Regions from separate parts of the Bacillus thuringiensis genome, predicted to be linked through region 1. Evidence: riboswitches for the same ligand, from Rfam matches in the RefSeq annotation. Region 1 holds a riboswitch; the other holds the start of a gene.

Region 1 (8,176 bases):
AAGAAGAAACACTACGCAATTATATATTTATACAATTACATGATTGTTTACCATCATTCTTTAGGCTATTTCTTAAAAATAAGCGTTACGCAACGATTCATGATATTCTTTTCTATTGGTGCGATGATGAACAACGAATGAGCTTAGAGAAAAAATATAATTTGAGCTTTATTTATGAAAAATATGCTTGTGGATAAACAATATTTTCGATATGAAAAATTAATATAAATTAAAAAGGATCTCCGGTTTATGTGAGATCCTTTTTTGTTAGTAAAACAAGGAGAAAGTGATTAAGACAAGAAACAACATTCCATATAGGAGAAGTTGTGCAGTGTAACTTCCTTGTATACCAAAAAAAGTATTAGCTTTTTCATACAAATTCAATATGTATTTTATTGGAGTATCTTTGAAAGATTGGTACACAGTGTCTCCTCTTTCTAAGCTTCTTGTTTTTGTTTTTGGTTATAAGGGACATTAATATATCTAGCTACAAATAACAAAACAGCCATAAAGAATACTGGAAATACAGTAGATAAATAAAAGCCATTACTAATTATATTTGTTATGAGAGCACTCAAAAGAAAAATAGCATTATAAATATGGGCAATTTTTTGTTTTAGTTGTACTTGAAATGATTCCATCATAATTTCTAATGCAACAAAAGCAATAATAATAGATAAAAATACAATGTTTGTATTGTAAATGATTAAACAACAGATTAAACCTAAAAAGGCTACGTATTCAATTATAAGAGGTATATTGCGTGGCATACAATTTACCTAACTAAATATGGCAGTGGATTTACTGCATTTGTTTTTTCAAAATTCCATTCTCCATTATGTAATTCAAAATGAAGATGTTGCCCGTATGAATGACCTGTGTTTCCCATATGACCTACTAATTGTCCAGTTTGTACTTGATCACCAGTTTGTACAGTGCGATCCTTCATATGGGCATAAACAGTTGTATATAATTTCCCATTGATTTGATGCGCAATGAACACAACATTTCCATAGCTAGCTGAATAATAAGATTTCACAACTTTACCTGCAGCAGCAGCTTGGATAGAGACGTTCCCTGGAGCGGCAATATCTATACCATAATGCATTTGTTCCCAGCGTATATCAAAGGTTGAGCTAATTCTTCCTTGAGCAGGGAATTTGAAAGCAGCTGGAATAGATGAAGGTTGCTCTGTTTTAGCTTGTGGTTGATTTTGTACTACATAGTGTTTTGCTACATATCCGTATCCTGTGCCAAAACGAATTTTATACCAAGTTCCTACAGTTTCTACTACTTGTACTTGTGTACCGTTTTGTAATGAACCGAGTAGAGCGCTACTTGTACTAGTGTTGCTACGTACATTCAGATTAGGTGTTGCAACAGTATATTTTGTATTATTTTGAACGGTGATTCCTTTTACTAAGGGCTGTGAACCATTAGAAACGAATGCTTTTTGTACGTAACCTGTTTGGCCATTGTGTGATATTTTATACCATTCGCCTTGATCTTCTTGAACGGTAATGAACTTGCCATTTGGTAATACATCTAAAATGGAAGATTCTAAATTAGGTTCAGAGCGAACGTTTAATGCATTAGCATTGACGATGTATTGATCATTAGATTGAAGTTTGTTTTTTAGTAAAATAGCATCTTTTTGTACATAACCTACTTTATTATGAACAGATACTTTATACCAACCATTAGTTGTTTCAAGGATGTTCACTTTTGTATTAAAGCGAATTGTATCAATTGATGTGCTTTTTACGTTATCTTTTGTATGTAATGCTACTTGATCGACTTTGACATACCCAGTTTTAATATTAGATAATTGTTCAGCGTTTGCTTTTTGTACATTTGTTTCACCCATAGAAGGAAGTAAAGAAGCAATCGCTACAGTAGTTGCTGTTAAAGCAGTAGCTTTCATATTCATGGAATAGAGACCTCCTCTAGTTGTATAGTTGTAATTTTATTATAGTATAAAGATATAATATAGTGGGTGTATTCACATAAATGTAATATGAAATCAATATAAAAATAAATTTTTTGAGGATAATGATTCCCTTTTATACAATTAATTGGGGTTTTATTTTCTAAAATAGAATGTATGTATTTTATAACTTCAATATTTTGTTGATAATTAAGAAAATTAAAACAGTTGATGATGTCTTATTAGGGTGTTATACTGACAGTGATAATTTTATAGTTTGCTAGGAGAGCTGGTGTTGCCAGCTGAGAGTAGGCCGTAAGCCTTTGATCCTTTTTATTACCTGATCTAGATTATGCTAGCGTAGGGAAGCAATTCGGACACTAACAATGAGTCCCCGTTTCTTTGCGTATAGAAACGGGGCTTTTTTATTTGAAAATTTCATATTGAAACCACTAGGGGTGCTTGATTTGCTGAGAGAGGAATAATCCTTAACCCTTATAACACCTGATCTAGGTAATACTAGCGAAGGGAAGTGGAACATCGAATAAATGTATAATTTTATTTGCTGTAACCACTTCTTATATATAGAAGTGGTTTTTTATTTAGATACATATATTGAAAGGGGATAGAGAAATGAAATTTTGCGATAGATTATTAGAAACTGTGCAACCAGTTTGGGAGATGAGTCATAATCATCCGTTTGTAGTGGGTATGGGAGATGGCACGTTAGAAAAAGATAAATTCCAGTATTATATTATTCAAGATTATTTATATCTGCTAGATTATGCAAAGTTATATGCGATTGGTGTTGTAAAAGCAACGAATCCACAAGTAATGGGAAAGTTCGCTGAACAAATTGATGGAATATTAAATGGCGAAATGACAATCCATAAACAATATGCAAAAAGACTTGGAATTTCTATAGAGGAGATAGAGTCTGCGAAACCATCTGCTAAAAATTTAGCTTATACAAATTACATGATGTCTGTATCTCAAAATGGCACACTTGCGGAATTAATAGCAGCGCTTCTTCCTTGTATGTGGAGCTACTGGGAAATTGGAAAGCGTTTAAATGATATTCCTGGAGCAAGAGATCATGAGTTTTTTGGTGAGTGGATTCAAGGATATAGTTCGGAAGAATACGGTAATCTTTGTATTTGGTTAATAGATTTATTAAATGAAATGGCAGTTGGAAAGTCTGAGAAAGAACTAGATAGATTAGAGGAGATTTTCTTATATTCCAGTCGATTTGAATATTTATTCTGGGATATGTCCTATCGTAAGGAGATGTGGGGATTTGAGGAGGAAGAACATACTACAGTTTCATAATGTTTCTTTTCATTACGATGAGAAACCAATCATCCATGAATTAAATGCTTCTATACATGAGAAAGAGTTTGTCAGTATTATCGGACCGAGTGGATGTGGGAAAAGTACTTTATTTCGCCTTATTACAGGCCTAGAGAAGGTAAGTACTGGACAGATAGAACTGACAGAAACAAAGCACCATCCTGTAGGGTATATGCCGCAAAAAGATATGCTTTTGCCGTGGAGAACAATTATTGAGAATGCCGCCTTGCCGCTAGAGTGCCAAGGTGTACAGAAGAAAGAAGCACAAGTAAAGGCAAAGGAACTGTTATATAAATTTGGTTTACAAGGATATGAGACAAAACATCCGAAAGATTTATCTGGTGGTATGAGGCAACGCGTATCTTTTATCCGAACTTTATTAACGGGCGGGGAGATATTGTTATTAGATGAACCGTTTAGCGCGTTAGATGCTTTAACGAAGGCCTCTTTACAAGAATGGTTGTTTGAACAATGGCAAGAGTGGGAAAAAACAATTTTATTCATTACTCATGATGTTGAAGAAGCGTTATTTCTTTCGAACCGAGTTTTAGTAGTGGAACAGCAGCCGATAACGACTTTGACTGAGCGGATTGTACCGCTTGATCATAACAGAACACGAAAAGATTTATATAAACCGGAAGTGTTAGCGCTGAAAGATGAGCTTCTTAGTATGTTACAAAGGCAGGTACTTGTGTGATGAACCGATTGAAAGAATTAGTTCCTGCTATTACACTTTCTAGTATTTTACTTGCTGTGTGGGAAATAGGAGCAAGAATTGTAGATGAGATGTACATTTTACCGTCACCGTCTGCGATTGTAATGAAGATATGGAAACTAAAAGACATATTATTTACGGTTCATTTACCTGCAACGTTATACGTCGTTTTAATAGGTGTTGTGATTTCTATCGTATTAGGTGTAGGGCTAGCGATGTTAATGAATGCGAGTACATGGATGGAAAGAGCATTTTATCCATTATTAGTTGCTTCACAAACGATTCCGATTACTGCGCTTGCTCCGTTATTTGTTTTATGGTTTGGATACACAATCTGGAGTAAGGTTGTTGTCACAGTTTTAATTACGTTTTTCCCGATTGCGGTCAATACATATGATGGACTGCGTAGTACGAAAAAAGAATGGGAGGAGCTCTTAGTTACATATGGAGCAACGAAAAGAGATATTTTTCTTAAACTAAAGTTGCCGTCTGCTCTTCCTTATTTTTTCTCAGCTTTAAAAATTGCAGTTCCGCTTAGTGTTATCGGAGCAGCAATTGGAGAATGGCTCGGTGCACAAGCTGGACTTGGATATTTCAGTAAGAGAATGATGACGCAGTTAGATGGAGCTGGCGTATTTGCACCCATTGTATTGTTATCATTATTAGCTATTTTCTTCGTCGTACTTATTTCCATATTAGAAAAGAAATTCATTAGTTGGAGGAAGCATTCATGAAATTTTTAAAGCGCATCTTTGTGTTTACATTATTAATTGCAATGATTGCAGGATGTTCGAGTAATTCAGCATCAGACAAAAGTAAAAAAGAGAAAGAAATAACAGTCATGTTAGATTGGTATCCAAATGCGGTACATAGCTTTATTTATGCAGCAATTGAAAAAGGATACTTTAAAGAAGAAGGTGTAAAGGTAAATATTAAATTCCCTTCTAATCCGACTGATCCATTAACATTGGCAGCAGCAGGGAAGGTGACAGTTGGCTTGTATTATCAGCCAGATGTTGTTATGGCAAGAGCAAATGAGCAAATTCCAGTGAAATCAATTGGGGCTGTCGTACGTTCGCCATTAAATCATGTCGTATCGCTGAAATCAGCGGGCATTCAATCACCGAAAGATTTAGAAGGAAAAACAGTAGGATATTCTGGAACACCTTTAAGTGAGATGTATTTAAAAACGATGGTAAAAGAAGCTGGTGGTAATCCTGATACAGTGAAAGTAGTTGATGTTGGATTTGATTTAGTACCAGCCTTAATTACGAAAAAAGTGGATGCGGTAACAGGGGCATACATTAATCATGAAGTACCGGTTATGCGTCATGAAGGCCATGAACCAGCTTACTTTAATCCAGCTGATTACGGAGTACCGAACTATCATGAGCTTGTGTTTGTAACAGGTGATAAAACGTTGAAAAAAGATAAAGAAGCGTTGCAAGCTTTCTTACGTGGTACGAAAAAAGGCTATGATTTCATGAAGAAAAACCCAGATGAAGCATTGAATATTTTATTAAATCATCAAGAAAAAGAAAACTTCCCACTTGTGCCAGAAGTTGAAAAGGAAAGTATGAAAATTTTATTAGAGAAGATGGAAACGAAAGATGAGCCATTTTTATCAGATTCAAAAGAATCTTGGGAGAAACAAAATAAATGGCTGAAGGACAAAGGAATGACGAAAGAAACTGTCCCAGCCGATGAACTATTCGAAAATATTTTAAAGTAGGCGAATGAATATGAAAAATGAGCTCCACGTAATCTCAAATGGCCATATGCCATTCGAAGAGTTAGTGAATGTAGCGATGCAAATTGAGAGTGAGATTGATTATTTGCATATTCGTGAGCGTGAGAAGAGTACGAAGGAGTTATATGAAGGTGTGGAAAGTCTTTTAATGGAAGGCTTTCCGGCTTCTAAAATTGTCATAAATGATCGAATTGATATTGCAATTTTATTAAATATTCCTCGTGTTCAACTAGGGTATCGAAGCACAGATGTAAAGTCAGTGAAAGAAAAGTTTTCGTATTTGCATGTCGGTTATTCTGTGCATTCGCTAGATGAAGCGATAGTAGCATTTAAAAATGGAGCGGATTCACTCGTTTATGGTCATGTATTTCCGACAGATTGTAAAAAAGGTGTGCCAGCGAGAGGGCTTGAAGAAATTTCAGACATTGCAAGGTGTTTATCTATACCGATTACAGCAATTGGAGGAATTACTCCAGAAAACACAGTGGATGTCCTTACTAACGGTGTAAGCGGTATAGCAGTTATGTCTGGAATAGTAAGTAGTAGTAACCCGTATAGCAAAGCTAAATCTTATAAGGAATCAATGAGAAAGTGGGCGGAAAAACATGTGTAAGAAGTATGATGTAGCGATAATTGGCGGTGGTGTAATTGGTAGTTCAGTTGCACATTTTCTAGCAGAAAGAGGACATAAAGTAGCGATTATAGAGAAGCAAAGAATTGCATCTGAAGCCTCGAAAGCAGCCGCTGGTTTACTTGGGGTTCAGGCAGAATGGGATGCATATGACCCACTATTTGAACTTGCAAGAGAAAGCCGTGCTATATTTCCACAACTTGCAGAAGTTTTACGTGAAAAAACAGGCATCGATATTGGATATGAAGAGAAAGGCATTTATCGCATTGCTCAAAATGAAGAGGAGAAGGAAAGAATTCTTCACATTATGGATTGGCAGCAGAAAACAGGTGAAGATTCTTACTTTCTAACGGGAGATCGTTTACGAGAGAAAGAACCATTTCTTTCTGAGTCAATTATAGGTGCTGTATATTATCCGAAAGATGGTCATGTTATTGCACCAGAGCTTACAAAAGCATTCGCACATTCTGCATCATTTTCGGGTGCTGATATATATGAACAGACAGAATTGTTTGATATTCGTATTGAAAATAATAAAGTGACTGGAATTGTGACGAGCGAAGGGGTTATCACATGCGAGAAAGTGGTTATTGCGGGTGGTTCATGGAGCACGAAGTTACTGCGTCATTTTCACCTCGAATGGGGTACATATCCAGTTAAAGGAGAAGTAGTAGCGGTAAGAAGCAGAAAACAACTTTTAAAGGCGCCTATTTTCCAAGAAAGATTTTACATTGCACCAAAGCGCGGCGGACGTTACGTAATTGGAGCAACGATGAAGCCTCATACGTTTAATAAAACTGTGCAGCCAGAAAGTATTACTTCTATATTAGAACGCGCGTATACGATATTACCAGCTTTAAAAGAAGCAGAGTGGGAAAGCACATGGGCAGGGTTAAGACCACAATCGAATCACGAAGCTCCTTATATGGGAGAGCATGAAGAAATAAAAGGTTTATATGCTTGTACTGGGCATTATCGAAACGGTATTTTATTAAGTCCTGTTTCTGGTCAGTATATGGCGGATTTAATAGAAGGAAGGCAGGAGAATCACTTGCTAGATTCATTGCTTTCTAAAACAATTTAGAAAGGGGCTGGAAGTTTGAAGTTAAAAATTAATGGTAACCAACTTGAAGTGCCAGCGAGTGTAAAAACAGTAGCTGAGCTACTTACACATTTAGAACTAGATAACAGAATTGTTGTAGTAGAGCGTAATAAAGATATTTTACAAAAAGATGATCATACAGATACATCTGTTTTTGATGGAGACCAAATTGAGATTGTAACTTTCGTAGGAGGCGGTTGATTATGTTAAACATTGGACCATTTTCATTTCATTCTAGACTTTTATTAGGAACAGGTAAATTCCCTGATTTTGACGTACAGCAAAAGGCAATTGACGTTTCTGAAGCTGAAATTTTAACGTTTGCGGTACGTCGTATGGATATCTTTGATGCAAAGCAACCTAATTTATTAGAGAAACTTGATGTGAAAAAATATACGTTATTACCAAATACAGCAGGGGCAAAAAATGCTGAAGAGGCTGTTCGTATTGCAAAATTAGCAAAAGCGTCTGGGCTTTGTGACATGATAAAGGTAGAAGTTATTGGTGATGATAGAACGTTATTACCGGATCCGGTAGAAACGTTAAAGGCATCTGAAATGTTACTGGAAGAAGGATTTATCGTACTTCCGTACACATCTGATGATGTTGTATTAGCACGTAAATTACAAGAGCTTGGCGTGCATGCGATTATGCCAGGAGCATCTCCAATCGGATCAGGACTTGGTATTGTAAATCCATTA
Region 2 (8,176 bases), 330 kb from region 1:
CGATATTGAACAATTTTCAGAAATAGATGTGAACGTGGCAATTGATCTTGATGATATCGCATATATGATCTATACATCCGGTTCTACGGGAAATCCGAAAGGAACAATGCTTGCGCACCGCGGAGTAGTGAATTTATGTACATGGATGCAAAGGCATTATGAATTAAGTGAAGAAGATATTTTCGCGCAGTTCCCTTCATTTAGTTTTGACGCATCTATTTGGGAGTTATTCGCGTCATTATTCTGCGGTGGAAATATATATGTGTTATTGGATGAACAAAGGCTTTCGGTAGAAGCTTTTGCAAATGCAATTTATAAAGCAAAGGCAACATCTATTTTAGGCTTAGCTACAATTTTCCTACAACAAGTAGCAACATATCTTCCAGATGAAAGTAAGTATAAGCTCGATTCATTAAAGAGGATTGCAGTTGGTGGAGAAATGCTTACTGCTGAAGTAGTAAAACTATGGCGAGAGAGAATTGGTACTCACGTTCAGTTAAATAACGCGTATGGCCCGACAGAATGTACAATTACAACAACGACATATCCAATTCCAGCGGAGTTAAACGATCAACTTGCTAGTATCCCAATCGGGAAGCCAGCGGATAATTATAAAGTTTGGATATTAAATGACAATATGAAAGTTTGTCCAATTGGTATTCCAGGAGAATTATATATAGAGTCAGTAGGTTTAGCAAAAGGTTACTTTAATAAGCCGGAAAAAACAGAGGAAGTATTTATTCCACATCATGAAAAACATGATAGTAAGATATATAAAACAGGTGATATTGTTAAAATATTGGAAGACGGAAATATTGAGTTTTTACATCGTAAAGACAATCAAGTGAAAATTAGAGGACATCGAATTGAATTGGGTGAAATCCAAAACACAATTGCAAAATATGAAATGGTAAAAGATGCAGCTGTATTTACGAAGAAAGGTGAAGAAGGTAGTCATTACTTAGTTGCTTTCTATACAACTAGTAATGAAGTTGCTATGGAAACTTTAATACATGATTTAAGAGAACGATTACCAGATTATATGGTACCGTCTAAATTAATTTATATTAATGAACTGCCACTTACACCGAATAAAAAGGTTGATTTGAAGCGATTAGCACAACTAGAAGCAGACTATGAACCACTTCGTTTACAAGAATATATTGCACCATCTACCGAAGCGGAAGAAAAAATAGCGAAAGCTTGGATTGATGTATTAGGAATCTCAAAAATTGGTGTTCATGATGATTTCTTTACAATCGGTGGGCATTCATTGAAAGTATTGCGAGTTTTAACTTTGTTGAAAGAAGACTTTCCGTATTTAACAATTCAAGACTTCTTCCAGGAACGAACGATATATGGGTTAGCACAAATTCAAAGAGAATTAAAAGTTGAGGAAGAAGAAGTATTCCATGAATATAAAGTTATACATGAGCCAGATCCAATTTCCCGTATAAATGAAGTGACAGACAGCAAAGTTTCAAATATCTTTTTAACGGGAGCTACAGGTTATTTAGGTTCACATATATTGTATGAATTATTAAAAGATACAACAGCACATATTTATTGCTTAGTAAGACCGACGCAAGATATACAACAAAGAATTGTTAATACATTAACAAATTACTTTAAAGATATAAGTCAAGAATGGTTGCAACGCATAACAGCAGTACCTGGTGATCTTGGGGCAGAGTATCTTGGTATGGATGAGGATAAATTTATTCACTCCAAAGTTGATACGGTGATTCATTGCGGTGCAGATGTAAGACATTTTGGAGATGTAGCCCAGTTTGAAAATGTGAATGTGCAAGGAACGAGTCGTATGTTAGCCCTAGCGGAAGAAGGAGCATCATTCCACTTTATTTCAACAATTGGTATTCCGATAGAATTAGCAATAGAGCAATGGGACACATATGTGGAAACAGGTGATTTTAATTACGATGTAGAGTTAGAGAATGTGTATTCTGATAGCAAATTACAGGCAGAAAACCTTGTTCGTAAAGCGATACAAGAGGGTGTCCGTGGAAATATTTATCGTGCAGGTAACTTAGCGTGTCATTCAGAGACAGGTGTATTCCAACAAAATATCGAAGGAAACGCATTCTATCGTCTTATTAAAGCGATGCTACTTATTGGACAAGCTCCTAATGTGAAATGGGGAATCGATTTCACACCAATTGATTTTGCTAGTAAATCAATTGTAACGTATGTACAAGATTCACAAATAGATGGAGAAACGTTGCACATCTGTCATCCACATCAAATTGAGTTTGAACAATTTATACAGCTAATTGGAGAGTGTGGATACAATCTTGAAATGGTTCCACTTTCAGAATATGTAAATACCGGACTTGAATTAGCGAAGGGAAATGAAGTAGTAGCTGAGTTAATTGCTTCTCAAGTTGCAGGAGATGGAGCGCAGCAATCTGAAATTGTAATGGGTACACGTAGAACGAATGAATGGATTAAGAAAAAAGAATTGATAGTACCAGCAATCAATAAAGAATTTATACAGCAGTTATTAGCTCATGGTGAAAAAGTTGGATATTTTCCAAAAATAATGAAATGATTATGCATGCTTTTGTTTGTTCAATAAAATAAATCATGCTACAATGAAAACGAATTAAGGACCGGGGAGCCAATTGGCTGAGAGGATGTAAGTAAACATCGACCCTCAACCTGATCTGGATAATGCCAGCGTAGGGAGTTACTTAAAGTGATGTAGCATATGTTATTCTATAATAACTTGCATACAAGGCTTTCCTACGCAGTAGGAAAGCCTTTTCTTATTTTTGAAATTTAATTTTATAAGGGGGATTTTATTATGTCACAACAAGTTACAATGTCATTTTCAGTAGTACCACAAGCGAAAACGAAAGATGTATATTCTGTTGTCGATAAAGCAATTGAAGTTGTGCAACAATCGGGAGTTCGTTATGAAGTAGGGGCAATGGAAACAACTTTGGAAGGAGAATTAGATGTACTTCTTGATGTCGTTAAACGTGCGCAACAAGCTTGCGTCGATGCTGGAGCAGAAGAAGTGATTACTTCTATTAAAATCCATTATCGTCCAAGCACTGGTGTAACAATAGATGAAAAGGTTTGGAAGTACCGTGATGAATATGAAAAACCAGAAGCAATCTAAACTTATTACAACTATTTGGCTTATCCTTCTCATTGCAATATGGGAAGGATCTGTTTCATTATTTAAAATCGAACCGTGGATTTTACCAAAGCCTTCTGCCATTGTTCAAGAATTAATTGGGATGAAAGATTTACTATTACCAAATACGATGCAAACACTGCAGGAAGTTATAATTGGACTATTCTTTGCAATTTTATTGGGGACGAGCATCGCAATTATTATGGACGTTATACCGTTATTTCGTATTTTAATAAATCCATTGCTCGTTATTTCGCAAACAATTCCAATCGTTGTACTTGCACCGCTATTTATTATTTGGTTTGGATATGGGATGTTGCCAAAAGTAATGGTCGTAATACTCGTTTGTTTCTTCCCAATTGCGCTTAGTATTTTAGAAGGTTTTCAAACAGTAGATAAAAACATGTTGAAGCTGTTACAAACAATGAAGGCGACAAAGTGGCAAGTTTACCAGAAAGTAAAATTTCCAGCAGTGCTCCCATACTTTTTCTCAGGTTTAAAAATTGCAGTTACATATAGCGTAATGGGGGCAATTATCGGAGAATGGCTCGGTGCAAGTGAAGGATTAGGGGTTATGCTTACGAGGGCTACAAAATCCTTTTTGACTGCCCGAGTATTTGGTGTTGCAGCAATCATCGTTATGGTGACATTATGCCTGTATTTTATCGTAGAGTTTATGGCAAGAATAACAGCACCATGGATATATAGAAAGGACGGCAGAAAATGAAAAAAGGTTTAAAAGTTATGTTAGCTGCCTTATTAGCAGTAGGTGTGGCTGGATGTAATCCGGCGAAGAAAGAAGAAAGCGCAAGTAAAGATCAAAAAGTAAAAGTAGTATTAGATTGGTTTCCAAATACGAATCATACTGGCTTATATGTAGCGCAAGCGAAAGATTATTACAAAAAGCAAGGATTAGATGTAGAAATTATTCAACCAGGTGACAATGTAACAGCAGAGCAAATGATAGCATCAGGAAAAGCTGACTTCGCAATAAGCGCACAAGAAAATGTAACGTTAGCTCGTGTGGAAGGGATCCCTGTTGTGTCTGTAGGCGCGATTATTCAGCATAACACTTCAGCTTTTGCATCGCTTAAGAAAGATAATATGACGTCACCGAAAGCTTTTGAAGGTAAACGTTATGGCGGCTGGGGAGGACCAGCGGAAGAAGCGACATTAAAGACGATTATGGATAAGCATCAAGCTGATTTTAATAAAGTTGAAAAAATTATCTTAGGACAAACAGATTTCTTTAAATCAATCGGCCGTGATGCAGATTTCGAATGGATTTATTACGGTTGGGATGGTATTGAAGCGAAGCGTCAAGGAAAAGAGTTAAATACGATTATGGTGAAGGACTTAGATCCAGCGCTTGATTTCTATAGTCCTGTTATTATTACGAGTGAAAAACATACGAAGCAAGATAAAGACTTTGTGAAAAAGTTTATGAGTGCAACGACAGAAGGTTATAATTTTGCAATTAAGGAACCGAAAGAAGCTGCTGATCTTCTAATTAAAGCTGTTCCAGATGTAAATAAAGATTTAGTTCAAGAAAGCCAGAAATGGTTAAGTACGAAGTATCAAGATGATGCTAAAGCATGGGGAGTACAGAAGGAAGAAATTTGGACGAATTACATGAATTTCTTATATGATAACAAAGTTATTAAAAAGAAAATCGATGTAAAAGATGCTTTTACAAATGAATTCCTTCCAAGTGAAAAATGAGCGGATTACAAATAAAAAATATAGTGAAATCTTTCGATGGAAAGAATGTATTAGAGAATATTAGTGCCTCTATACAAGAGGGAGAGTTTGTTTCTTTTGTAGGCCCGAGTGGTTGCGGGAAAAGCACATTATTAAATATGATTGCAAATGTTGAAAATCCAACAAGTGGGAACGTAACATATAACGATAAGCAAGTACAAGAGCAAGATGTTGTTAGTTATATGCCACAACAAGATTTATTACTACCGTGGAGATCGGCTTTGCAAAATATCGTTCTACCATTGGAAATCGAAGGGAAACCGAAAAAACAAAGACTAACAGAAGGAATGGAAGCATTAAAGCAGTTTGAGTTAGATGAATATGCAAATCATTATCCAGACGAATTGTCTGGTGGTATGCGCCAAAGAATTAGTTTTCTTCGCACATATTTATGTGAAAAGCCAATTATGCTACTTGATGAGCCTTTTGGAAAGTTAGATGCATTTACAAAAATGGAAGTACACAGTTGGCTTTTAAACTCTTGGCACCAAGAGAAGCAAACAATCGTTATGGTTACACATGACTTGGATGAGGCAATCTTGCTTTCGGATCGCGTATTTATTTTATCTCAAAGACCAGCATCAATAGTTGGCGAGGTACAAGTGAAATTACCTAGGCCGAGAACGATGGATATGTTAACATCACTCGAGTTAAAAAAGGATAAGGAAGAGATTTTAAGTGTGTTAGCTCCTTATATGAAAAAATAGAAAAAGCCTTTTAACAGTTTTTGATATAATTACTGTTAAGGGGCTTTTTTTTAGAATATGAAAAAATGGAGAAGGAACAAAAGGAAAAATAGAGAATAGAATATAACAGAGTAGTTTATACTCTTAATATAACAAATGTTAAAGGAGTGAAAGGATAAAATGACTTTATCAACTGTTCTTCAAATGGTTTTAGCTTGATATGGGAGAAGTCTGCCTATTTTTTAAGATTAAGCTAAATTGAAGACAGCAGGTAAAGAACCTTAATCCTTTTTTACGATAATATGTAATGGGTAAGGTGTATTCACCTTACCCATTTTTATATGCATAATTAAATAAGGCTTCATACTGTTGGTCTCTCTATTTAGCTTATGGACGATAAGTAAAGGAGAGAAAAAATGAGTATATTAACAGTAGAAAATTTAAATCATTCGTATGGTGAGAAAACCATCTTATATAATGCATGCTTTCGATTATTAAAGGGGGAGCATGTTGGGTTAGTAGGGAAAAATGGGATTGGAAAATCAACACTGTTAAGAATTTTAACAGGAGAACTTATACATGATGATGGGAACATTGAATGGTTTCCACATGTGAAGGTTGGATTTTTGCAGCAGCATATAGATTTACAAGAAGGGACAACAATTGAAGGATACTTTCAAAGTGCATTTTCTAACTTGTATGCGATTGAATACGAAATGTTAAAAATTGCAGAAGAGATGGCTGGAGCAGTAGAAGTAGAAGTAGAAAAATTGTTAGTAAGGTATGGAGAGTTACAAACTATATTGGAAAACTCTAATTTCTATCAAATTCATACAGAAATTGAAGAAGTAGCAATTGGTTTAGGATTGTTTGAAATAGGATTGGAAAAGGATGTTTCAAAGTTAAGTGGAGGACAGCGGACAAAGCTATTACTAGGAAAGCTTCTTCTAGAAAAAGCTGATGTTTTATTGCTAGATGAACCAACAAACTATTTAGATACAGCACATATAGAATGGTTGCAATCGTACTTGAAACTGTACGAAAAAGCTTATATTATCATTTCGCATGACGAAGTATTTTTGAACAATATTACGAATGTCATTTACCATCTAGAAGAACGAAAAGTTAAGCGGTATGTAGGGGATTATGAAAAGTTTTTACAAAGTTATCAATTGCAAAGGAAACAATTACAATCGGCGTATGTGAAACAACAAAAAGAAATTGCTCAGTTAGAAACATTTATTCAAAAAAATAAAATTCGAAAAGCAAAACAGGCAAAAAGTCGAGAGAAAGTATTAGAGAAAATGCAAAGGGTTGAAAAGGTAAATAATGTGCCTCAGTCCCGTTTTGCTTTTACTGTTTATAATGAACCAGTAAGTCGTATATTACAGGCTGAGAAACTAAGAGTGGGTTATAGTGAGCCGTTATTTCCAGACTTGAATTTACAAGTGAAGAAAGGAGACAAGATAGCTATTGTTGGTCATAATGGTATTGGAAAAACGACAATATTAAAAACGTTATTAGGTCAAATAAAGCCGCTAAGCGGCTCAATTTTTGTTGGGGACCGAGTGAGTCCAGCTTATTTTGCACAGGAAGAGTTTGCTTCAGAAATAACACCATTAGAGAAAGTTTGGGCAGAACGACCAGATATGACAAAGAAAGAAGTGCGCCAAGCATTAGCGAAGTGTGGATTGAAAGAAGAACACGTATTAAAACCTATTCGTTTATTAAGCGGTGGAGAGCAAACGAAAGTGCGTTTATGTGAACTTATCGTAACGAAAAGCAATGTTTTAATTTTAGACGAACCGACTAATCATTTGGATGTAGAAACTAAGATGGCTTTACAGGAAGCGTTACAACAATACACAGGAACAGTTTTAATTGTCTCACATGAACCTTCTTTCTATGAATCGTGGATAACAAAAGTATGGAATATAGAAGATTGGAATGCTGAACAATATGAATAAAGAAAAGGCATTAGCTTTTATGAGCTAATGCCTTTTCTTTGTGATTAACATGATTTTCGAGAACTCTTACATGAGAATTGTATGAAGAAGCACTCTTATGGTGCGCTTATAAGCGTGCTTTTTCTTTTGTTATATTTATAATAATACGAAAGCCTTTCCCTAACAGGTGACTATCTTTCTTTGTATATATAGATAGCTCGAAATAGAATGAAAATAATTCCTATATGTAAAGGATAATGTGGATATTATAGGAAGACAATAGAAATTAAAGGAAATTCATGTAAAATTCAAATGAACTTCATATAAACTTCATATTAGAAACTAGATATAATTATAATAGGTTAATATGATATTTTGATTTTTCATAAAATTAAAAGTTTGAATTTAGGAGGTATTGCTCAAACCTAAATTCAAACTTTAGTGAAATAATTAATGGATATTACGTCTAGTTTTCGCTAATGACGGCATTTAAAAGTTCGGCAGGATTACCCGTTCCTGCACCACCAATTGTAATAGATCCACCAGGAGGAATTTCGCCATTCCATCCTGCGTTCGTAATTACATAATGATTATTTGTTTTACTACTAATTTTAGAATCC

What was found. Region 1 has a riboswitch for thiamine pyrophosphate ahead of tenA (thiaminase II). Riboswitches for the same ligand answer to the same signal wherever they lie in the genome.
Region 2: another riboswitch for thiamine pyrophosphate. It lies ahead of AC241_RS02225 (MTH1187 family thiamine-binding protein); the one in region 1 lies ahead of tenA (thiaminase II).

What each region holds. Positions count from the first base shown of each region.
Region 1 covers NZ_CP012099.1:749,515-757,690, forward strand. Annotated here, with positions in the region: gene AC241_RS03865 (DUF3965 domain-containing protein) at 1-197, shown strand, start outside; gene AC241_RS03875 (hypothetical protein) at 438-770, opposite strand; gene AC241_RS03880 (SH3 domain-containing protein) at 776-1,930, opposite strand; TPP riboswitch at 2,200-2,311, shown strand; TPP riboswitch at 2,372-2,475, shown strand; gene tenA (thiaminase II) at 2,561-3,256, shown strand; gene AC241_RS03890 (ABC transporter ATP-binding protein) at 3,225-3,974, shown strand; gene AC241_RS03895 (ABC transporter permease) at 3,974-4,726, shown strand; gene AC241_RS03900 (ABC transporter substrate-binding protein) at 4,723-5,724, shown strand; gene tenI (thiazole tautomerase TenI) at 5,735-6,355, shown strand; gene thiO (glycine oxidase ThiO) at 6,348-7,457, shown strand; gene thiS (sulfur carrier protein ThiS) at 7,473-7,676, shown strand; gene thiG (thiazole synthase) at 7,679-8,176, shown strand, end outside.
Region 2 covers NZ_CP012099.1:423,195-431,370, forward strand. Annotated here, with positions in the region: gene AC241_RS02220 (non-ribosomal peptide synthetase) at 1-2,569, shown strand, start outside; TPP riboswitch at 2,622-2,723, shown strand; gene AC241_RS02225 (MTH1187 family thiamine-binding protein) at 2,825-3,145, shown strand; gene AC241_RS02230 (ABC transporter permease) at 3,117-3,890, shown strand; gene AC241_RS02235 (ABC transporter substrate-binding protein) at 3,887-4,885, shown strand; gene AC241_RS02240 (ABC transporter ATP-binding protein) at 4,882-5,631, shown strand; gene AC241_RS02245 (ABC-F family ATP-binding cassette domain-containing protein) at 6,027-7,577, shown strand; gene AC241_RS02250 (glycosyl hydrolase family 18 protein) at 8,023-8,176, opposite strand, start outside.